One region of the Streptomyces sp. NBC_01176 genome, then DNA from elsewhere that is predicted to be linked to it. Evidence: riboswitches for the same ligand, from Rfam matches in the RefSeq annotation. Region 1 holds a riboswitch; each other region holds the start of a gene.
The links. Region 1 has a riboswitch for cyclic di-AMP ahead of OG199_RS12805 (M23 family metallopeptidase). Riboswitches for the same ligand answer to the same signal wherever they lie in the genome.

Region 1 (5,416 bases):
CACGAGGTCAAGGGCCGTACCGGACTCGCCCACCTCTTCGAGCACCTGATGTTCCAGGGATCGGGCCAGGTCAAGGGCAACGGCCACTTCGAACTGGTGCAGGGCGCGGGCGGTTCGCTCAACGGGACCACCAGCTTCGAGCGCACCAACTACTTCGAGACGATGCCGGCCCACCAGCTGGAGCTCGCGCTCTGGCTGGAGGCGGACCGGATGGGCTCGCTGCTCGCCGCGCTCGACGACGAGTCCATGGAGAACCAGCGGGACGTCGTCAAGAACGAACGCAGGCAGCGCTACGACAACGTGCCCTACGGCACCGCCTTCGAAAAGCTGACCGCGCTCGCCTACCCCGAGGGCCACCCGTACCACCACACCCCGATCGGGTCGATGGCGGACCTGGACGCGGCGACCCTGGAGGACGCCCGCGCCTTCTTCCGCACCTACTACGCGCCCAACAACGCGGTGCTCTCGGTCGTCGGCGACATCGACCCCGAGCAGACGCTCGCCTGGGTCGAGAAGTACTTCGGCTCCATCCCCGGGCACGACGGAAAGCCCGCCCCGCGCGACGGTTCGCTGCCCGAGACCATCGGCGAGCAGCTGCGCGAGGTCGTCGAGGAAGAGGTCCCGGCGCGCGCCCTGATGGCCGCCTACCGGCTCCCCGAGGACGGCACGCGCGCGTCCGACGCGGCCGACCTCGCGCTGACCGTCCTCGGCGGCGGCGAGTCCTCCCGCCTGTACAACCGGCTCGTACGCCGCGACCGCACCGCCGTCGCGGCCGGGTTCGGCCTGCTGCGGCTCGCCGGGGCGCCTTCCCTCGGCTGGCTCGACGTGAAGACGTCCGGCGACGTCGAGGTCCCGGTCATCGAGGCCGCGGTCGACGAGGAGCTCGCCCGGTTCGCCGAGGAGGGCCCCACGGCCGAGGAGATGGAGCGCGCCCAGGCCCAGTTGGAGCGCGAGTGGCTGGACCGGCTCGGCACGGTCGCGGGCCGCGCCGACGAACTGTGCCGGTACGCGGTCCTGTTCGGCGATCCGCTGCTCGCCCTGACGGCCGTGCGGCGCATCCTCGACATCACCGCCGAGGAGGTCCAGGAGGTCGCCAAGGCCCGCCTGCGCCCCGACAACCGCGCGGTGCTCGTCTACGAGCCGATCGCCGACGAAGCCACCGCCGCGGACGAAGCCACCGACGCCGCCGACGACACCGACGAGGAGGCGGCGAAGTGACCGAGCTCGCCACCATGGAGTTCCACCCGCAGCCCCAGGCCGGCCGGCCCAAGCCCTGGGCGTTCCCCGCTCCCGAGCGCGGCACGCTGGACAACGGCCTGACCCTGTTGCACTGCGACCGCCCGGGCCAGCAGGTCGTCGCCGTCGAGGTGCTGCTCGCCGCGCCGCTGGAGGCCGAGCCGGCCGGCTACGACGGCATCGCCACGATCATGGCGCGCGCGTTCTCCGAGGGCACCGACAAGCTCTCCGCCGAGGAGTTCGCCGCCGAGCTGGAGCGCTGCGGTGCCACCCTCGACGCGCACGCCGACCACCCCGGCGTCCGCCTGTCCCTCGAAGTACCCGTCTCGCGCCTGCCCAAGGCGCTCGGACTGCTCGCCGACGCCCTGAGGGCACCGGCGTTCGCCGAGAGCGAGATCGAGCGGCTGGTGCGCAACCGGCTCGACGAGATCCCGCACGAGAGCGCCAACCCGGCCCGCCGCGCGGCGAAGGAGCTCTCCAGGGAGCTGTTCCCGGCGACCTCGCGGATGTCCCGTCCCCGGCAGGGCACCGAGGAGACCGTCCAGAAGATCGACGCGGCGGGCGTGCGCGCCTTCTACGACCGGCACGTACGCCCGGCCACGTCCACCGCGGTGATCGTCGGCGACCTCACCGGCGTGGACCTCGACGGGCTGCTCGCCGAGACGCTCGGCGCCTGGACGGGCTCCTCCGCCGAGCCGCGTCCCGTGCCGCCGGTCACCGCCGACGACACCGGTCGCGTGATCATCGTGGACCGTCCCGGCGCGGTCCAGACGCAGCTGCTGATCGGCCGTGTCGGCTCGGACCGGCACGACCGTGTCTGGCCGGCCCAGGTGCTCGGCACGTACTGCCTCGGCGGCACCCTCACCTCGCGCCTGGACCGCGTGCTGCGCGAGGAGAAGGGCTACACCTACGGGGTGCGGGCCTTCGGTCAGGTGATGCGTTCCGCCCCGGACGGCACGGGCATCGCGATGCTCGCCATCAGCGGCTCCGTGGACACCCCGAACACCGGGCCGGCGCTGGACGACCTCTGGAAGGTGCTGCGCACCCTCGCCGCGGATGGTCTGACGGACGCCGAACGGGACGTCGCCGTGCAGAACCTGGTGGGCGTGGCGCCCCTCAAGTTCGAGACCGCGGCGGCCGTCGCGGGCACGCTCGCCGACCAGGTCGAGCAGTACCTGCCGGACGACTACCAGGCGACGCTCTATCAGCAGCTCGCCGCGACCGGCACCGTGGAGGCCACCGCTGCGGCGGTGAGCGCCTTCCCGGTGGACCGTCTGGTCACGGTCCTGGTGGGCGACGCCGCGCAGATCGAGGAGCCCGTCAAGGCGCTCGGCATCGGTGAAGTGACCGTCGTGGCCGCGGAGTAGAAGCGGAGCGGAAGCCGGGCGGAATGCGCGGCGGAAGACGCGAGCCCAGGGGGCCCGGGTGACCGAAGAGTCGCCCGGGCCCCCTTTTGCCCTGACAACACCCTCAATTTGTCCGTATTGGTAGGGGGGTTGCCTTTCTTCCCTGTGGCATGCACTACAAAAACCGTGATCCGTTTGTTGTTTGAAAGAGGGCCCGCTTAGCGTCGGTCCGGCTGTTCGTCAGGCAGTGCGCCGCGTCCGCGGCACCGGACAGTCATCGCCGAGTCCCCGTACGGCGCGAGCCAGGGGAGCCGGGGACCCGTACGCAGTCCCTGGGGTGAATCGGACCCCCCTCCCCGCGAGGGCGTCCGTAGGAGACCTTCCTGCTCCGAACCCGTCAGCTAACCCGGTAGGCGAGAGGGAAGGAAAGGACCAAGCCCCTTCATGGCGTTCACCTGTGGCCCCGGGAAACACCGTCGTCCGAGCCGCGTGAAGCGCACCACCTCGAACGCCGTCGGCGTCGCGGCGCTCACCACCACCGGTGTCATCGGAACCCTGGCCGCCCCGGCCTTCGCCGCGGACACCTCCGTCGAGCAGACCGGACTGACCCAGGCCGTCACCATCGGCGACACGGTCGCCGCCCAGATCGACGCGCAGGCCGCCGCGCAGCAGCGTGCCGCCGACGAGGCCGCCGCCCGTCTGAAGGCCGAACAGGCCGCGCGCAAGCGAGCCGTCGAGGAGGCCAAGAAGGAGCGCGAGGCCAAGGAGCGCGCCGCCCGCGCCGCCGAGCGCAAGCGTCTCAACACCTTCGTCCTGCCGATCCCCGGCTCGTACGTCTCCACGGGCTACAAGGCCGGCGGCAGCCTCTGGTCCTCCGGCAGCCACACCGGCGTCGACTTCCACGCCGCGTCCGGGACCCCGGTCCACGCGGTCGGCTCGGGCACGGTCGTCACGGCCGGCTGGGGCGGCGCCTACGGCAACCAGGTCGTCCTGCGGATGCACGACGGCACGTACACGATGTACGGCCACCTGTCGTCCATCGGTGTCTCCGTGGGCCAGACCGTCACGCCCGGCGGTCGGCTGGGCCTCTCCGGGGCCACCGGAAACACCACCGGACCCCACCTCCACTTCGAGGCCCGCACCACGGCGGAGTACGGCTCCGACATCGACCCGGTCGCCTACCTCCGCTCGCACGGCGTGAACGTCTGACGCCAGGAGTCCGCACTTCCGAAGCCCCGGTTCACCCGAGCCGGGGCTTCGTCGTTTCGAACGGCTGTCTGTCCAAAAAATATCCATGGATTCCGGTCCGCCATCGGAAATTCCGGCCCGCTGCAATAGAGTCGCCGAACGAGCGTCAATCGACCGCGTTTCGCGGGGATTAAGGCGGAGGTCCGGTCATGCGCATTCCCGCGCACTCGGTATGCACGGCGATCCGTGACGACATCGTCGCGGGTGTCTACGAGCGCGGCGGCCGGCTCACCGAGGAACTGCTCGCGCGCCGCTACGGCGTCTCGCGCGTCCCGGTGCGCGAGGCCCTGCGCACCCTGGAGGCCGAGGGATTCGTCGTCACCCGCCGGCACGCGGGCGCGTGCGTGGCGGAGCCCACCGAGCAGGAGGCCGCGGACCTGCTGGAGATGCGCATGCTGCTGGAGCCGCTGGGGGCGTCCCGGGCCGCCCAGCGGCGCACCGAGGCCCACCTCAAGGTGCTGCGAGGCCTGGTCAGGCTGGGCCAGGAGCGCTCCAGGAGGGGGAACAGCGAGGATCTGCGCTCCCTGGGCGGCTGGTTCCACGAGACGCTCGCACAGGCCTCCGGGAGCCCCGCGCTGACGTCCACGCTGGCCCAGCTGCGGCACAAGATCGCCTGGATGTACGCGGTCGAGGCGCCCGCCGATCCGGTGGAGTCGTGGGCGGAGCACGGCGGCATCGTGGACGCGGTGGCGCGCGGCGACGGCGAGCGGGCCCGGGCCATCACGGCGCTGCACACCGAGCGCGCGACGGCCGCGCACCGGCTGAGGTTTCCCGGCGGGGGAGACCGCCCGGACCGTGTGAGGACTTCGCAACGTCCCGTAAACATGACGGGCCTGCGTCATTAACACAGGGGCCGTATACAAAGAGGGGTAATTCGCGGGGGATTATTTCTGCTGCCCGTAATTCGAAAAAGCGAAGGGCCCGCCCGATGTTTTCAGGCGAGCCCTTCGATATGCGTACGGGGCGATGTCCTTCGGTTGTGAAGTCCTTCGCCGCCGTCAATTCGGAGCCCCGTGAGGGGGGCGCCTCAGACGGTCTCGGGAAGCTCCTCGAGGCCTTCCGCGACCAGCTTGGCCAGTCGGTCGAGGGCGGCGTCCGCGCCCTCGGCCTCCGAGGCGAGGACGATCTCCTCGCCGCCCTGGGCGCCCAGGCCGAGGACCGCCAGCATGGAGGCCGCGTTGACGGGGTTGCCGTCCGCCTTGGCGATCGTCACGGGGATGCCGGAGGCCGTGGCCGCCCGGACGAAGATGGAGGCGGGACGGGCGTGGAGGCCCTCGGCCCAGCCGACGTTGACGCGGCGCTCAGCCATGTGATGCTGCCCTTCAGGGGTTCAGGGTTGTCTAGACCAGTGTTCCATAGAGTGAAGCGCGTCCGAAGCGGGTGTCCTACCTGCCCCGAACCCGGCTTCGGACCCCGGCCTGGATCCGAATCCGCTGCCCCTAGCCTGCCTCGCGCCGCTGTCGGACGCGAGCCGTACTCTGGGGCCCATGCAGACCTCGTCGGACCGGCACGAGTACCCCTCCCACTGGGAGGCCGACGTGGTGCTGCGCGACGGAGGCACGGCCCGCATCAGGCCCATCACCGTC
Region 2 (5,416 bases), 1.4 Mb from region 1:
ACAAGCTTCTCGACTTCAACCCCCGCATGGGCGCGCAGTTCCGGCTCTTCGAGAACGAGTCGGGGATCGACGTCGTCCGGGCCATGCATCTCGACCTGACCGGGCGCACCGTTCCCGAGGGGGAACAGCGGGCCGGTCACCGGTACATCGTGGAGAACATCGACCTGCCGGCCCTGCTCGCCTACCGGCGCAGCGGCTACACCACCCCGCACGCGCCGACTCGCGCGAGCGGTACGGAGCTGGCCTGGCTCGCGGGTGACGACCTGCGGCCGTTCTTCACGATGCTCGCGCGCTTCGTGCGACCGGGCGCGAGGCATCTGTACCAGCTGTGGCGGACCAACCGCCGCGGCAGCAGTACCAGCACGACCACGAAGTGACGGAAGAACGTCCTGGGGAGGGGACTTCGTGATTCATCCGGTAGCAGTCATCGGTGCGGGCCCGTTCGGCCTGTCCACCGCCGCCCATCTGCGGGCGCGCGGCATCCCGGTGCGCGTCTTCGGCCGGCCCATGGTGAGCTGGCGCGACCACATGCCCGAGGGAATGCTCCTCAAGTCGACCCCGGCCGCATCCAGCATCGACGCCCCGCAGCAGGGCCACACACTCCGTGACTACTGCGACGCCGCCGGGATACCGCGGCTCGTCACGGACGAGGACATCATCCCGGTCGAGACGTTCATCGCGTACGGGGAGTGGTTCCAGCAGCGGCTCGTGCCCGAGCTGGAGCAGGTGCGGGTCGTCTCCGTCGACCGGCGGGGCGGCGAGGGCTTCGAGCTGAAGCTGGACTCGGGGGAGTCGTTCACGGCACGCGCGGTCGTCGTGGCCACCGGACTGTACGGCCTCGCCCATCTGCCGCCCGAGCTCGGTGAGGCGGCGGCGGACGGACCGGCGCCCACCGGCCCCGTCTCGCACAGCTCCCAGCACCACGACCTCACCCGGTTCTCCGGCAAGGAACTGATCGTCGTCGGAGCGGGACAGTCCGCCCTCGAGACGGCCGCACTCGCGGCGGAGGCGGGGGCGCAGGTGCGCGTGGTGTCCCGGGGCCGGGGCAGGGTCGCCTTCGGCGCGCCGCCCTGGGGGCAGCCGAAGCTGCGCCCGGAGTCGCCCTTCGGACGCGCCTGGTCGCTGTGGGCGCTCAGTTACTACCCGCATCCCTACCGCTACCTGCCCGCCGAGACCCGGCACTATCTCGTCCGCCGGGTGCTCGGCCCGCTCGGCGCGTGGTGGCTCCGGGACCGCTTCGAGGGCAAGGTCGAGGTCAGCGAGATCGCCCGGATCGAGCGTGCCTCGGTCTCCGGGAGCCGCCCGGTGCTCTCCGTGCGGACCCTGGGCGGTTCGGCCGAGGAACTCGCGGCCGACCACGTCATCGCGGCGACGGGCTATCGCGTCGACCTCGCCGCGATGGACTTCCTGGGACCCGCGTTGCGGACGGAGCTGACGGTGAGCCGCGGTACTCCGAAGCTCGGTGCCGGATACCGGTCCTCGGTGCCCGGGCTGTACTTCACGGGGTTGCCGGCCGCGGCCTCGTACGGGCCCGTGATGCGGTTCGTGTGCGGGACGGAGTTCGCCTCGCCGCGATTGGCCAAGCACCTGGCGGCGGCTCACGGTTGAGGTGAGGCACGGCGCTCGCGCGTAGGGCGGCGGGGGTGGTGGCGGGGGGCCACGGCCCCCGCGTCGTCAGGAAGTACCCGAAAGCCCGCAGTCCGTAACCGGCCGGTCCGCGGCGGGTGTTGGAGCCCGTGCCGCGGCGCTTCCGGGCGCCCGGCGCGGCGGATCGGACGGTGTGACGCCGTCCGTCACGCGTGGCCCGTGCGGTGAACGGCGTTGCTGACGGGATACCGGACGTCGTCCGGTTCACGCCGGGCCGATGAGTCACCGGATCCGTATTCTTCGGATCATGGCCGCTCCGACTGCATATTCACTCATCGCCACTGACCTGGACGGAACGCTGCTCCGCGGCGACGACACACTCTCCGAGCGGACCCGGGCCGCGTTGGCGAGGGCGGTGGGGGCGGGCGCCCGGCATCTGGTCGTGACGGGGCGCCCGGCGCCGCGCGTGCGCCCGCTCCTCGCCGAACTCGGCGGCGCGGGACTGGCGGTGTGCGGGCAGGGGGCGCAGCTCTACGACGCGGGCGAGGACCGTCTGCTGTGGTCGGTGACCCTGGACAGGGAACTCGCGGAGACGGCGCTCGGAAAGATCGAGGCGGAGGTCGGGCTGCTCTACGCGGCGGTGGACCAGGACGGCGTGGACGGACTGACACTCATCGAGCCCGGCTATGTGATGCCGCACCCGACGCTTCCCGCGGTACGGGTCGGACGCCGTGACGACCTCTGGACGGAGCCGATCAGCAAGGTGCTGCTGCGCCACCCGCTGCTGTCCGACGACGAGTTGGCCGCGGCGGCCAGGGGGGTGGTGGGTTCTCTGGCCACCGTCACCATGTCGGGGCCCGGCACGGTCGAACTCCAGCCATGCGGGGTGACCAAGGCGACGGGGCTGGCTCTCGCCGCCGCCCATCTCGGGCTGGCCTCCGAAGCCACCGTCGCCTTCGGCGACATGCCCAACGACATCCCCATGTTCGACTGGGCCGCCCACGGGGTCGCCATGGCCAACGCCCACCCAGAGCTCAAGGCGGTGGCCGACGAGGTGACGCTGTCGAACGAGGACGACGGGATCGCGGTGGTGCTGGAGCGGCTGTTCCCGCTCTCCACTCCGTAGCCCCGGTTTCCCGTGGGCCGGTTCCCCGTGACCCCGGTTTCCCGAGGCCTCGGATTCCCGTGGCCCGGTTCCCCGTGGTTCCGGCTTCCCGGGGCGCCGGATGTCCGGTCCGGCGCCCCGGGCACGTGGCGTCCCTCAGTAGGCGCCGTTGACGTTGTCGATGGAGCCGTACTTGGCCGCGGCGTAGTTGCAGGCGGCGGTGATGTTCGCGACCGGGTCGTAGGAGTCCCACGACGTGCCGGGCACGTGGTAGGCCTTGAACGTCGGGTCGATGACCTGGAGCAGGCCCTTGGAGGGGATACCGGCGGCGGCGTTGGAGTCCCAGTTGTTGATGGCCTTGGGGTTTCCGGAGGACTCCCGCATGACGTTGCGGTAGATGCCGTTGTAGGTGCCCGGGATTCCGTTCTTGGCCATGACGTCCAGCGACTGCTTGATCCAGCCGTCGAGGTCGTTCGTGTACGTCTTCACGGCGGCCGTGGTCTTGGCGGCCGTGGTCTTGACCGTCGTGGTCTTGGCGACCGCTGCCGTGGCCTTTGTCGTCTTTGCGGTGTTCTGGACGGTTTTTGTCCCGACCGTCAGGGTGAGGCCCGGACGGAGCGCCGACGGGTTGGGGCCGATGACCGCGCTGTTGGCCTCGTACAGCTTCTTCCAGCCGCCGCTGGAGGGGTACTTCCGCGCGATCTTGGCCAGGGTGTCGCCCGTGACCACCTTGTACGTGACGAGCTTGACGTCGGAGGCGCCCGTGGCGGCCTGTGCGCAGGTGGCGCCCAGGAGCGGAAGGGCGAGTACCGCCGCGCCCGTGCTCGCAGCGAGAATGCCGCGGACGAGGGTGCTGCGGGTCTTCGGGTGGCAGTGTCTACCTGCTGCGGCCATGACGTGTTCCTCTCCGGCGCCTGCGAGGTGAGCTGTCGGGTTCGGGCGGGAGCTGCCCGGCCGCACAGTGAGTGCGACTTCACCCCTAGCCGTTCCGGACTTCGGATCGGCGGCTTACCTGGGTCCCCCGCTCCTGCCGTGCGTGTGTGGTCGGGTGTGGGTTTCCGGTCGGCGGCAGGATTGGGCGGTCCGTCCGGAGTGACGTGAAGGTATGCGAGAGCACATGTCCGGAACAAGCCTTGATGTCGCGGTGTAGATCGTTTTCACCTGGACATAAGGGCAGATGAATTGCCCGATTAATCCGGAATGCTTCGCTCAACTTGGCTTCTGCAAACGGGTAGTCGCTGGACGGTGCTGTGGAGTGGATCACCTGCCGGCGTGACTCAACTCACTCGACGCGGCAGGAATAAAGCGGCAATGAAGGCAAGTCGGGCATATAAGGCACAGATAAGAGGCTGCTGAGCCCCCGGTCGGAGCCGGGCGCGCCGCTCGTACGGACGGGTCCGAGCCGGGGTCGGCGTGGAGGAGCCGGTACTCGCCGGGCCTCAAGTGGTGTCCGAGAAGCCGGTGTTCAGGGAGTTCGTGCCATTTCCTGGCGGGGGGAGGGTCGAACTCAGGCCCCATGTATGGCCTGTTGATCCCGGCCACCGCTTCCACTCCGACGCTGCCGAGTCCCGCGACCGTCTCCTGGCCGCCCGTGGAAGCGGGCGGGCGTCCCCGCCGGGGTGCGTCAGGAATTCAGCGGTCCGCGCTCTGCTCCGCGGGGTCGCCGATGACGTCGCCGAGGCCCTGGCCCGCCGTGCGCGGAATTCTCCGCTCCCACGTCCGATGGAAGACCACCTCGTCGCCGTCCTTGCAGACCAGCTCGCTGGAGGTGATGAAGTCCCGTGTGTCGCAGGTGACTTCGGAGCGGACCTCGATCCTCGCGTCCCAGGCGGGTTCCGGGCGGTGCAGACGGATCGACCAGGAGAAGTGGGCGCGGGCGCTCAGGGGGTCGGCTTCCTGGACGGAGTACGTCTCCAGCGCGTCCTCCGTGTGCTCGAGGCCGTCCGGGTGGACGCGGGTCCCGCAGTGGCGCGGGACGACTTCTAGACGCCACTCGTCCTTCGCCACGTCGCGTACGACCAGGCGTTCGGGGCGGGGTTCGTCGAGGGTGGCGGCGGAGGCCACCCCGAGCGGTACGGAGTGCTCCGGCTCCGCGAAGGTGATCGCGGGGTCCGACTCCCGTGCCCGCACCGGGAGTTCGAGGAAACTGCCCGACGGATCCAGGGTGAATCCGGCCTCCGAGCCCGGCTCGGGCCACCTCCACGGCCAGTACGCGGAGGAGAGGGAGAGGCGGATGCGATGGCCCGGCGGGACGGCGTAGCCGATGGCGTCGAGGTCGAGACGCACGTCCTCCGAGGTGCCCGGTGCTCGGGGGACGGCCGGATCGCCGCCGTCGCGCGCCGACACGTTCAGGGCACCCCGAGTGACCAGGGTCGAGGTGCCGTCGGGGGCCACGTCGCAGACCCGGGCGATCACCTGGCCCCGGGCCGAGTGGAAGGTCAGACGCAGGCGCACGCTCGGCCGGCCCAGGATCCAGGTCTCTCCCGGCACCTCGAACTCGAAGCAGGCGGATCTCGCGTCCTCCTCCCGCTGGTCCGGCGGCAGGTCCGCGTCGCCTCCGGTGGGGCGGAAGCGACCCGCGTCCACGCCGGTGTGCTGAGGGGAGCGCACGAGCACCGGCGCACCCCGGAGCGCGTACGCGATGGGGGTGACCAAGGGGGAGGGCCAGGCGCCGTCGCCGACCCAGCGGCCGGGCAGGGAGGCGTACGTCGTCGCCGGTGGGTG
Region 3 (5,416 bases), 990 kb from region 1:
GCTGATCATCTACGTCGCCGTCGGTCACCTCTTCGCCGCCTTCATCTACCTGCTGTTCACGCTGGGAGCGCAGAACCAGTAGACCGGGGGCCGGCGGACGTCCGTACAGCCGTACAGCCGTACCGCCGTACCGCCCGTGGACGTCAGTCGAGGAGCCGGTCGCGCAGCCGGTCGCGCAGGTCGGGGGTGAGGCGCAGGGCCTGCTCCAGGTAGCTGTCGACGCCGCCCCAGGTCTCCTCGATCGTCTCGAAGGCCGCCGTCAGATACTCGGCCCGCGCGTCGAACAGCGGGCTGAGCAGCTCCATGACCTCGGGGGAGCGGGCCGTGTCCGAGGTGCCGTTGCGGTGGACCTTGTAGCGGCGGTGCCGCGCGTTCGACTCCAGGTAGTCGGCGACGATGGCGTCGCGCTCGACGCCCACGGCGAGCAGCGTCACGGCTATGGACAGGCCGGCGCGGTCCTTGCCCGCCGCGCAGTGCATCAGCGCGGGCACGCTGTCCTCGGCCAGGGCGTGCAGCACCTGGGAGTGCTCGGCCGTCCGCTCGGTGATGATCGTGCGGTACGAACCGATCATCCGGTCCGCCGCCCGGCCGTCGCCGAGGTGGGCACGGAGCTGGTCGAGCTCGCCGTCGCGGACCATCTTCCAGAACTCGCTGCCGTCGGCCGGGTCCGTCAGCGGAAGGTTCACGTTCCGGACACCGGGCAGCTCGACGTCCGGCCCCTCCAGCTTCTGGTCCGAGGCATTGCGGAAGTCGAAGATCGTGTGCAGGCCGAGCGAGGAGAGGAACACGGCGTCCTCCTCCGTGGCGTGCGCGAGGTGACCACTGCGGAACAGCCGCCCGGACCGCACCCGTCGGCCGTCCACGGTGGGCAGGCCGCCCACGTCTCGGAAGTTGCGCACTCCGGCCAGCTCGGGCTCGGTCGACGGGACCTGCTGCGTCACGGGGGCTCCTCCCATAGGGCCGTCGGCACCGCTCGTCGTTGCTCGCCGACGGGAATCGCCTCTCGACGATACGACATGGGTTCCTCGGGCAATGAGTTGTCCACAGGCGCCCCGAGAACGGCGCTCTCGGGGCGCACGGACGGGTGAAACAGGTGAAGTGCATCGAAATGCGGTGCTGTTGCACCACGGACCGCGCCCGGGACCGCGCGGGGATCTCGGTGCGCCGCGGTCATCAACCTTTGTCTGATATTGGCGTTTTGTGTCAGTTGTCACTTCAGGTCGAACTCGCCCGGGAATATGGCTACATGGGAGGACGTGCGTGAGCAGCGTCATACGCGTGACGATGCGTGGCGGCATTCCCTCCACCATGTGCCCGGACCGCCGCGCGGATTGCCGGGATGGAGGGGGCGCTGTGCACGGAGGGTGACGGGCAATTCGGGCATCGATCATGAAAAGGGTGCGTGCGGGGATCGCGCACAGTTGTCGACGCCCTCTCCCCTCGCCTACGTTCGCCCTCAATCCGGACGGACGCCCAATCCTGCCGCCGCCCGGAATCCGCACTCACCCGTACGCGGCAGGAGCGGGGGATCCACAGGTATCGCGCCTGTTCCGGTCTCCGGAACGGCTAGGGGTACAGCCGCGCTGCCGCGCGGCCGGACATCTCCAGTCCGCACCCGACAGCTCACCTCGCAGGCGCCGGAGAGGAAATGCGCCATGCCCGCGAAGGGTAAGCACCGTCGCCCCAAGTTCCTGCGTCTGCCCCGCTCGATCGCCGTGCTCGGCACCGGTGGTGCCGCGCTCGCAATGCCGCTGATGGGGGCCGTCTGCGCCCATGCCGCGGCCCCGGCGGCCGCGGTCCCGTCCGCCGTGCAGAAGATCACGACGGTTTCCGTACCTGGGACCGCCGCGGAGAAGACCGCGGCGAAGACCTATGTCGTGAAGGCCGGCGACACACTCGCGAAGATCGCCGACCGGCAGCACGTCAGCGGCGGCTGGAAGAAGCTCTACGCCGACAACCGCGCGGTCGTCGGCGGCGATCCGACGGCGATCCACCCCGGTCTGAAGCTCACGATCGAGGGGCAGGGCGCCGCGCAGCCGGCCGCGTCCACCGCCACCCAGGCCTCCGCGGCCAAGGCCGCCGCAGCCGGGTACACCCTGCCGGTCGAGGGGGCCACCATCGGCACCGGCTACAAGGTGCCCGGCAGCATGTGGTCCAGCGGCTACCACACCGGTGTGGACTTCGTGGTCCCGACCGGCACCACGATCAGGTCCGTCGCCGCGGGCACCGTCGTCTCGGCCGGCTGGGGCGGCGCGTACGGCAACCAGGTCGTCATCCAGCACGCGGACGGCCGGTACTCGCAGTACGCCCACATGTCCGCGCTCTCCGTCGCGGCGGGGCAGACCGTGACCGAGGGGCAGCAGGTCGGCGTCTCCGGCGCGACCGGCAACGTCACCGGTCCGCACCTGCACTTCGAGATCCGCACGACGCCGGACTACGGCTCGGACATGGACCCGGTCGCGTACCTGCGCTCGTACGGAGTCGTCGTCGGCTGACGCCCCCACGCGACCCGCGGGCCGGACCCCACGATCCCGGGGTCCGGCCCGCGGTGTCTCGTCGATGCCGTGCCGGCGTCGTCTCCGGATCACGGTCTTCCAGGTGTGGCGGCTGTTCAACCACGCCTGAGAGAACCCTATTCCGGATTTCGCCGGTCTTTATGAGTGGCTTATCTCACCACCCGTCAACCCATTCCTACGGTCGCGTAGCTCACATCCCAAGGTGAATCATGGCTCGACGTGGCAGACGATTCGAAGAGTGACAACAGAGCGGTGATCGGGTCGTACGTGGCGGTGGGGGACAGCTTCACCGAAGGCGTCGGCGACCCCGGCCCCGAAGGAGCCTTCGTCGGTTGGGCGGACCGTTTCGCGGTACTGCTCGCGGACCGGCAGCCGGAAGGCGACTTCACCTACACCAACCTCGCCGTCCGCGGGAAGCTGCTCGACCAGGTCATCGACGACCAGCTCCGGCGGGCCAAGGAACTCGCCCCGGACCTGGTCTCCTTCTGCGCGGGCGGCAACGACATCATCCGGCCCGGCACCGACCCCGACGAGGTCGCGGAGCGCTTCGAGCGCGCGGTCGCCGACCTCACCTCGGCCGTCGGCACCGTCATGGTGACGACCGGCTTCGACACCCGTGGCGTCCCGGTGCTGAAGCACCTGCGCGGCAAGATCGCCACGTACAACGGACATGTGCGGGCCATCGCGGACCGGTACGGCTGTCCGGTCCTCGACCTGTGGTCCCTGAAGACGATCCAGGACCGGCGCGCCTGGGACGGCGACCGACTGCACCTGTCGCCGGAGGGCCACACCCGGGTCGCGCTGCGGGCCGGCCAGGTCCTCGGCCTCGACGTGCCCGCCGACCCGGACCAGCCCTGGCCGCCCCTGCCGCCCCGCGGCACGCTGGAGGTACGGCGCGACGACATCCACTGGGCGCGCGAATACCTCGTGCCGTGGATCGGACGAAGGCTGCGCGGGGAGTCCTCGGGCGACCATGTCGCGGCCAAGGGCAGCCTGTCGCCGAACGACATCAGGATGCGGATCGGATCCGTCGCCTGAGCCGCGTGACATCGCGGGACGGCCGACGGGCGGGACCGCGGGGGGGCGTCGCCCCGGACACGGCGGGGGATGTGCCGGGGCAGGCGCCTCAGCGCACCGCCGCCGTCAGGGCCGCCCGCTCGATTCCCAACTCCCGCGCGAGCGCGTCGTCCACCCACTCCTGGGCCCGCGCCCGCGACACCGCGCCCGTGTAGGCGGTCATCTGCACCGCCAGCCCGTCGAGCAGCGCCGTCAGCCGCAGCGCGGCTCCCGCGGGATCCGGGCACCGGAACTCGCCGCCGGCCACTCCCTCCGCGATCACCTCGGTGATCGCGGCCTTCCACTGCCTGTCGAGGTCACGCGTGACCTCCCGCAGCGCGGGCTCGCGCAGCGCCGCGCCCCAGCCCTCGATCCACAGTCGCCAGCCCTTGGCCTGGCCGGTCGGCGCGTACCAGCGGACGGCCGCGCGCAGTCGTCGCAGCGCGGACGTACGGCGGCCGAGCAGCTTGCGCAGATGGGCGAGGTCGTCCTCGGCGGCGTGGGTGAACGCGGCCGCGACCAGCTTCTCCTTGGTGGAGAAGTGGTACAGCACCAACGCGTTGCTCACCCCGAGCGACGAGGCCACGTCGGCGATCCGTACCGCCGCCACGCCCCGCGCCTCGATCTGTCCGATGGCAGCCCGCAGCAATTCCTGACGCCGCTCCGCCACGCTCAACCGCACCCTTGCCACGCGGCAACCCTAGTGCCTCGCCCGGGTCGGACGGCTCCCGGTGGCCGATCCGGACACGTCCTGTCTCTGCGGACACCGGGAACTCCCGTCCCGCGCAGGCGGATCGGACGAGAGCGCGACGGGATTCGGCGGCAGCGCGGTGCCGGAGTCGGGCCGGAAGCCCGGCGCGGGAGTCGGGCCCGGAACCCCGCTCCCGGGTCAGCGGTACCAGCCGAACCGTTCCGCGATCACCGGCAGCCGGTCGGCGACGATGGCGTGCGCGGCGGCCCGCGGCGTCGTCCCGTCGGCCTCCGCGCGGGCGAGCATCCGGTCGATCAGACCGCGCATGGAGCGTCGGGTGTACGCGAACGCCTCGTCGGCGTCCGCGCCGATGTCGCCGAAGAGCGTCCACCACCACCAGGCGTTCGTCCCGGAGTTGACGACGACGTCCGGCAGCACGAGGACACCGCGCGCGGCGAGCAGGTCCTCCGCCCCGGGCAGGACGGGCATGTTGGCCGCCTCCACGATCCAACGGGCGGTGATCCGGGCCTGGTTCGTGGTGTCGATCGCGTACGAGACCGCCGCGGGCACCAGGACGTCCGCGTCGGCCGACAGCCAGGCATCGGCCGGGAGTTCACGGTCGGCCGGGCGCAGCACCGCGCGGTCCACCGTCCCGTAGGCGTCTCTCGCCGCGAGCAGCGCGTCGACGTCGAGTCCGTCCGGATTCCCGATCGTGCCCTTGATGTCGGCGACGGCCACGACGGTGAGTCCGGCGCGCGACAGGAAGCGCGCGGTGGCTCCGCCCATGGTGCCCAGGCCCTGTACGGCGACGCGCGTTCCCGGGTACGCGACTCCGGCGCGGTCCAGGGCCGCGAGCACCGACTCGGCGACACCGCAGCCCCCCACGAGTTCGTCGAGCCCGATCCCGTCCACCTCGACCGCGAAGGCGTCCGCGAGACGGCTCCGCGCGCTCTTCTCGTCGTCGAGCAGCGGGTACACGGCCTGGATGGACGAGACGAGCCCCGCCTCCGTGGCGGCCCGGTCCACCAGGTCCTGGGAGAGCCCGAGATCCTCGCCCGTGGTCCAGAAGTTCTCGATGTACGGGCGCATGGCACGCAGATAGCGCACCAGGAGGCCGTACGACGCGGGGTCCTGGGGGTCGCAGTCGATGCCG
Region 4 (5,416 bases), 2.7 Mb from region 1:
AGCAAGAACCCGGCCCACCACGACGAACCCGCGCACGCGAAAGGCAAGACGGGCATCCCGGGCGAGCGCAAGGCCGAGCTGATGACCCATCTGCTCAACATCGACCCGCCGGACCACACCCGGCTGCGGCGGCTCGTCAGCAAGGCGTTCACCCCGCGCCGGGTCGCCGAGTTCGCACCGCGCGTGCAGGAGCTCACCGACCACCTCATCGACCGGTTCCAGGAGAGGGGCTCCGCCGACCTGATCCACGAGTTCGCTTTCCCGCTCCCCATCTACGCCATCTGCGACCTGCTGGGCGTGCCCCGCGAGGACCAGGACGACTTCCGGGACTGGGCGGGGATGATGATCCGGCACGGCGGCGGCCCGAGGGGCGGGGTCGGGCGGTCCGTCAAGAAGATGCGCGGGTATCTGGGCGAGCTCATCCACAAGAAGCGTGAGGCCCTCCCCGACGTGCCCGCGCCCGGCGAGGACCTCATCTCCGGTCTCATCCGCGCCTCCGACCACGGCGAGCACCTCACCGAGAACGAGGCCGCCGCCATGGCCTTCATCCTGCTCTTCGCCGGGTTCGAGACGACGGTGAACCTGATCGGCAACGGCACGTACGCGCTCCTCACCCACCCCGGGCAGCGGGAGCGGCTGCAGACCTCGCTCGCCGCCGGGGAGAGGGGCCTGCTGGAGACGGGTGTCGAGGAACTCCTGCGCTACGACGGCCCGGTGGAGCTGGCCACGTGGCGGTTCGCCACCGAGGCGGTCCGCATCGGCGGACAGGACATCGCGCCCGGCGACCCCGTGCTCGTCGTCCTCGCGGCCGCGGACCGTGACCCCGCCCGGTTCGGCCGGCCCGACACGCTCGACCTCTCCCGCCGTGACAACCAACACCTCGGCTACGGCCACGGCATCCACTACTGCCTCGGCGCGCCGCTCGCCCGGCTGGAGGGACAGACCGCGCTGGCCACCCTCCTCACCCGGCTGCCCGACCTCCAACTCGCGGTCGATTCGGCTGATTTGCGATGGCGTGGCGGACTCATTATGCGCGGATTGCGCACGCTTCCGGTGGAGTTCACACCTGGTCGGTAGTCATGCGGCAGTCGTACGGTGTGCGCGAGGTGGCTGTCGCGGCGCCCCGTAGTGGTGGCCGCAGAGTATGAAGGTCCGGTCGCCAAAAGGTGATGCTCCCTCAACTCTGTGATCTTCACGTGATCTGCGCTGCACCTACTTGTGACAAGTGATCGGGTGCGGATACGTTCACCCATCAACGCGGCTCATCGGCCGCGTAGTCACCTGCTGTCACGTGAAAGGCTCTCGCATGCTCTCCGGGAACGGCCGCCATCGTCGCCCCCGTCAGGCCCCGGCCCTCATCGTCGCGGCAGGAGTGACCGGATCGGCCATCGCCATCCCGCTGCTCGGTGCCGCCAGCGCGAACGCGGCCGACGGCACCACGTGGGACCGGGTCGCCGAGTGCGAGAGCGGCGGGCAGTGGAGCGCCGACGACGGCAACGGGTACTACGGCGGACTGCAGTTGACCCAGGAGAACTGGCAGCGGTACGGCGGCCGCATGTACGCCCCGAGCGCCGACGAGGCCAGCCGGTCGCAGCAGATAGCCATCGCCGAGAAGGTCCTGGCCGACCAGGGTCTCGCCGCCTGGCCGACCTGCGGCCCGCTCTCCGGGCTCAGCAAGAACTCGGGCGAGGTCTCGGTCGACACCGGCGTGGCCGACGACTCGTCCAGTTCATCCGATTCATCCACTTCGTCCGATGGATCCGGCTCCCTGGGGGATTCGCTGGGGATCGGCGCCTCCTCGTCCGACTCCTCCCGTTCCGACTCTTCCTCCACCGATTCGTCCTCGACCGATTCGTCATCGGACGGGACCGGGAACAGCACGAAATCGGACACGCCCTCGGACGAGGAGTCCGGCAGCGCCCGGGAGACGGACAGTGCGGGCGCGAGGTCGGCGAAGGGTGGCGAATCGGGCAACTCGGGCCAGGACGGGGACGCTTCGACGGCCTCCGAGGGGTCGACGACCGGTGCCGGGCGCCACCGCGGTGGCAGTGCCGCCGAGAACTCCACCGACGCCACGGCGGACGACCGCGGCGACGACTCCTCCGGCCGGCACGCCTCGCGCGACTCCGGCGCCGCCCGCGGCGTCGTCGACGGCTCGTACGTCGTCCGCACCGGAGACAGCCTCTCGACCATCGCCGACACCCTTGACCTCGAAGGCGGATGGACCGGGCTCTACGCCGCGAACGCGAAGACGGTCGGCGTCGACCCGGACCTCATTCTCCCCGGTCAGAGCCTTGCAGTTGATGCCGAATCGGGCGAAAAGTAGCGGGAGTTCACGTCACGGTTCGCTGGGTAATGTCCGGTTTGGCGCAAGTGAGAGATGGATCTCAAAGGCCCTGATCGTCTTTGAAATTCGGTCGATCGACTGCTTACGGTCATCACCGCTCGCCACAGCGGGCCCCGACGGTCGCAACGCCGAATCCTGCCAGCGGCCGTACGGGAACAGTCGACGCGTCAAGCGCCGTAGGCAGGAGCGGGGGACCCAAGGTAAGCGCCGCGCCCGGTAGTTGACCGGGAGCGGCTTGGGGTGAAGACGTGCGCCGAGAGCGCACGGCCGGGCACTCACCCGCCCGAACCCGACAGCTCACCTCGCAGGCGTCGGTGAGGGGATCACTCGATGCTGTTTTCCAGCAAGGGCAAGCACCGCCGTCCGTCCAAGGCCACTCGTGTCGCCACGCTCGCCGGTGTCACCGGCGTCGCCATCGCCGCTCCGCTGATGGCGGCAGGCAACGCCTCCGCCGCCACCGCTTCCGAGTGGGACTCCGTCGCCCAGTGCGAGTCCGGCGGCAACTGGTCGATCAACACCGGCAACGGTTACTACGGCGGCCTGCAGTTCTCGGCCTCCACCTGGGCCGCGTACGGCGGCACCGCCTACGCCTCCACCGCCGACAAGGCCTCGAAGTCCCAGCAGATCACCATCGGCGAGAAGGTCCTCGCCGCGCAGGGCAAGGGCGCCTGGCCGACCTGCGGCACGGGCCTGTCCGGCGCCGCGTACACCGGTGGCACGACCGCCCCCGCCAAGCCGTCCACCTCCGGCGGCACCCAGAGCAGCGAGACCCGGTCGACGGACACCGCGGCCTCCCGTTCCTCCGAGCGCCCGGCGGCCCAGAAGAAGACCGTCTCCACCCCGACCGGCAAGAAGGTCAAGAAGGGCGACGGCGAGTACAAGGTCGTCAAGGGCGACACCCTCAGCTCGATCGCCGAGAAGAAGAAGGTCAAGGGCGGCTGGCAGCAGCTGTTCAAGCTGAACAAGGACATCGTCGACGACGCGGACTTCATCTACCCGGGTCAGCAGCTCCACCTCAGCTGAGACGACGGTCCCCCGGACGAGGGGCCTCTCGGATGACAGGCCCCTCGGCTGGCAGGCCTCCCGTAGGAAGGGTCTCCACGCCGGAGACCCGATAAGGGTCCACCCCCGTCCCCACGGGCTCCCCGCTCCGGTGCGTCTTCCCCCGTACGCACCGGAGCGGGGCTTTTTGTTTCGAAGGGGAACAATATTTACCCTCAGTTCTGCTCAAGGGGTGGTCGAGCGGCTGGCCGATCGCTCCGGGCCGGTTAGGCTCATCCCGCGGAGCCGAACGCGGCACCGTGCAGTGCGGGCCCCGCGGGCCCGCGTACCCGCGTCACATCCCAGAAGGAGATGCTCGTGCCGTCCATCGACGTCGTCGTAGCCCGGGAAATCCTGGACTCCCGAGGCAACCCCACGGTCGAGGTCGAGGTCGGCCTCGACGACGGCAGCACGGGTCGTGCCGCCGTCCCGTCCGGCGCCTCCACGGGTGCCTTCGAGGCCATCGAGCTCCGTGACGGTGACCCCAACCGTTACCAGGGCAAGGGTGTCGAGAAGGCCGTCCTCGCCGTCATCGAGCAGATCGGCCCGGAGCTCGTCGGCTACGACGCCACCGAGCAGCGTCTGATCGACCAGGCCATGTTCGACCTGGACGCCACCGACAACAAGGGCTCGCTGGGCGCCAACGCCATCCTCGGTGTGTCGCTGGCCGTCGCGCACGCCGCCTCCGAGGCGTCCGACCTCCCGCTCTTCCGCTACCTGGGCGGCCCGAACGCGCACCTGCTGCCTGTTCCGATGATGAACATCCTGAACGGCGGCTCGCACGCCGACTCGAACGTGGACATCCAGGAGTTCATGATCGCCCCCATCGGCGCGGAGTCCTTCTCCGAGGCGCTGCGCTGGGGCGCCGAGGTCTACCACACCCTCAAGTCCGTCCTGAAGTCCAAGGGCCTGTCCACCGGCCTCGGCGACGAGGGCGGCTTCGCCCCGAACCTGGAGTCGAACCGCGCCGCGCTCGACCTCATCCTCGAGGCCATCAAGCAGGCCGGTTACGTCCCCGGTGAGCAGATCGCGCTCGCGCTCGACGTCGCCGCGTCCGAGTTCTACAAGGACGGCAAGTACGAGTTCGAGGGCAAGTCCCGCTCGGCCGCCGAGATGACGGAGTACTACGAGGAGCTCGTGGCGGCGTACCCGCTCGTCTCCATCGAGGACCCGCTGTACGAGGACGACTGGGCCGGCTGGAACGTCATCACCCAGAAGCTGGGCGACAAGGTCCAGATCGTCGGCGACGACCTCTTCGTCACCAACCCCGAGCGCCTCGCCCGCGGCATCGAGGAGGGCTCCGCGAACGCCCTGCTCGTCAAGGTGAACCAGATCGGCTCGCTGACCGAGACCCTGGACGCCGTCGAGATGGCCCAGCGCAACGGCTTCAAGTGCATGATGTCCCACCGCTCCGGCGAGACCGAGGACGTCACCATCGCCGACCTGGCCGTCGCGGTGAACTGCGGCCAGATCAAGACCGGCGCCCCGGCCCGCTCGGACCGCGTCGCCAAGTACAACCAGCTGCTGCGCATCGAGGAGATCCTCGACGACGCCGCGGTGTACGCGGGCCGCTCGGCCTTCCCGCGCTTCAAGGGCTGACCCCGGCAGGGTTAAGGCTTAGCCAGTCGCACGTACGTCCCCGTACCCGGTCCCGTACCGTGTGCGGGGACGTACGCACGTGTGAAGGGGAGGCGGGGACATGGCCGTGAAGGACCGGGACCGGTTCTCCACCGCGACCCGGCTGCGGCTGCTCGGCGAGCAGACGGCGGCCCGGGTCTACCGCTCCCAGACCAAGCGTCAGGCCCGGCGCTCGCGGCTGACGGGCCGGGCCGCGCTGCTCGCGCTCGTCGTCTGCTCCCTGGTCGTGGCCCTCGCGTACCCCATAAGGCAGTACGTGTCCCAGCGCGCCGAGATCGCCGATCTGCAGCGGCAGCAGGAGCAGGCCCGCGCCCGGGTCGAACAGCTCCGCGACCTGAAGGCGCGCTGGCAGGACGACGCGTACGCGGAGCAGCGGATCCGGGAACGGCT

Region 2: another riboswitch for cyclic di-AMP. It lies ahead of OG199_RS18880 (transglycosylase SLT domain-containing protein); the one in region 1 lies ahead of OG199_RS12805 (M23 family metallopeptidase).
Region 3: another riboswitch for cyclic di-AMP. It lies ahead of OG199_RS08530 (LysM peptidoglycan-binding domain-containing M23 family metallopeptidase); the one in region 1 lies ahead of OG199_RS12805 (M23 family metallopeptidase).
Region 4: another riboswitch for cyclic di-AMP. It lies ahead of OG199_RS24800 (transglycosylase family protein); the one in region 1 lies ahead of OG199_RS12805 (M23 family metallopeptidase).

The regions. Positions count from the first base shown of each region.
Region 1 is NZ_CP108600.1:3,020,202-3,025,617, reverse strand. Features, by position in the region: gene OG199_RS12815 (M16 family metallopeptidase) at 1-1,218, shown strand, start outside; gene OG199_RS12810 (M16 family metallopeptidase) at 1,215-2,603, shown strand; cyclic di-AMP (ydaO/yuaA leader) riboswitch at 2,851-3,013, shown strand; gene OG199_RS12805 (M23 family metallopeptidase) at 3,027-3,791, shown strand; gene OG199_RS12800 (GntR family transcriptional regulator) at 3,980-4,675, shown strand; gene OG199_RS12795 (HPr family phosphocarrier protein) at 4,858-5,139, opposite strand; gene OG199_RS12790 (GNAT family N-acetyltransferase) at 5,318-5,416, shown strand, end outside.
Region 2 is NZ_CP108600.1:4,402,498-4,407,913, reverse strand. Features, by position in the region: gene OG199_RS18895 (ATP-grasp domain-containing protein) at 1-377, shown strand, start outside; gene OG199_RS18890 (FAD-dependent oxidoreductase) at 406-1,608, shown strand; gene OG199_RS18885 (HAD family hydrolase) at 1,895-2,713, shown strand; gene OG199_RS18880 (transglycosylase SLT domain-containing protein) at 2,849-3,586, opposite strand; cyclic di-AMP (ydaO/yuaA leader) riboswitch at 3,591-3,749, opposite strand; gene OG199_RS18875 (CocE/NonD family hydrolase) at 4,325-5,416, opposite strand, start outside.
Region 3 is NZ_CP108600.1:2,026,170-2,031,585, reverse strand. Features, by position in the region: gene OG199_RS08540 (DUF6126 family protein) at 1-82, shown strand, start outside; gene OG199_RS08535 (tyrosine-protein phosphatase) at 144-941, opposite strand; cyclic di-AMP (ydaO/yuaA leader) riboswitch at 1,494-1,650, shown strand; gene OG199_RS08530 (LysM peptidoglycan-binding domain-containing M23 family metallopeptidase) at 1,656-2,495, shown strand; gene OG199_RS08525 (SGNH/GDSL hydrolase family protein) at 2,769-3,554, shown strand; gene OG199_RS08520 (TetR/AcrR family transcriptional regulator) at 3,643-4,263, opposite strand; gene OG199_RS08515 (Glu/Leu/Phe/Val dehydrogenase dimerization domain-containing protein) at 4,462-5,416, opposite strand, start outside.
Region 4 is NZ_CP108600.1:5,737,188-5,742,603, forward strand. Features, by position in the region: gene OG199_RS24790 (cytochrome P450) at 1-1,077, shown strand, start outside; gene OG199_RS24795 (transglycosylase family protein) at 1,307-2,326, shown strand; cyclic di-AMP (ydaO/yuaA leader) riboswitch at 2,510-2,673, shown strand; gene OG199_RS24800 (transglycosylase family protein) at 2,678-3,370, shown strand; gene eno (phosphopyruvate hydratase) at 3,701-4,987, shown strand; gene OG199_RS24810 (septum formation initiator family protein) at 5,088-5,416, shown strand, end outside.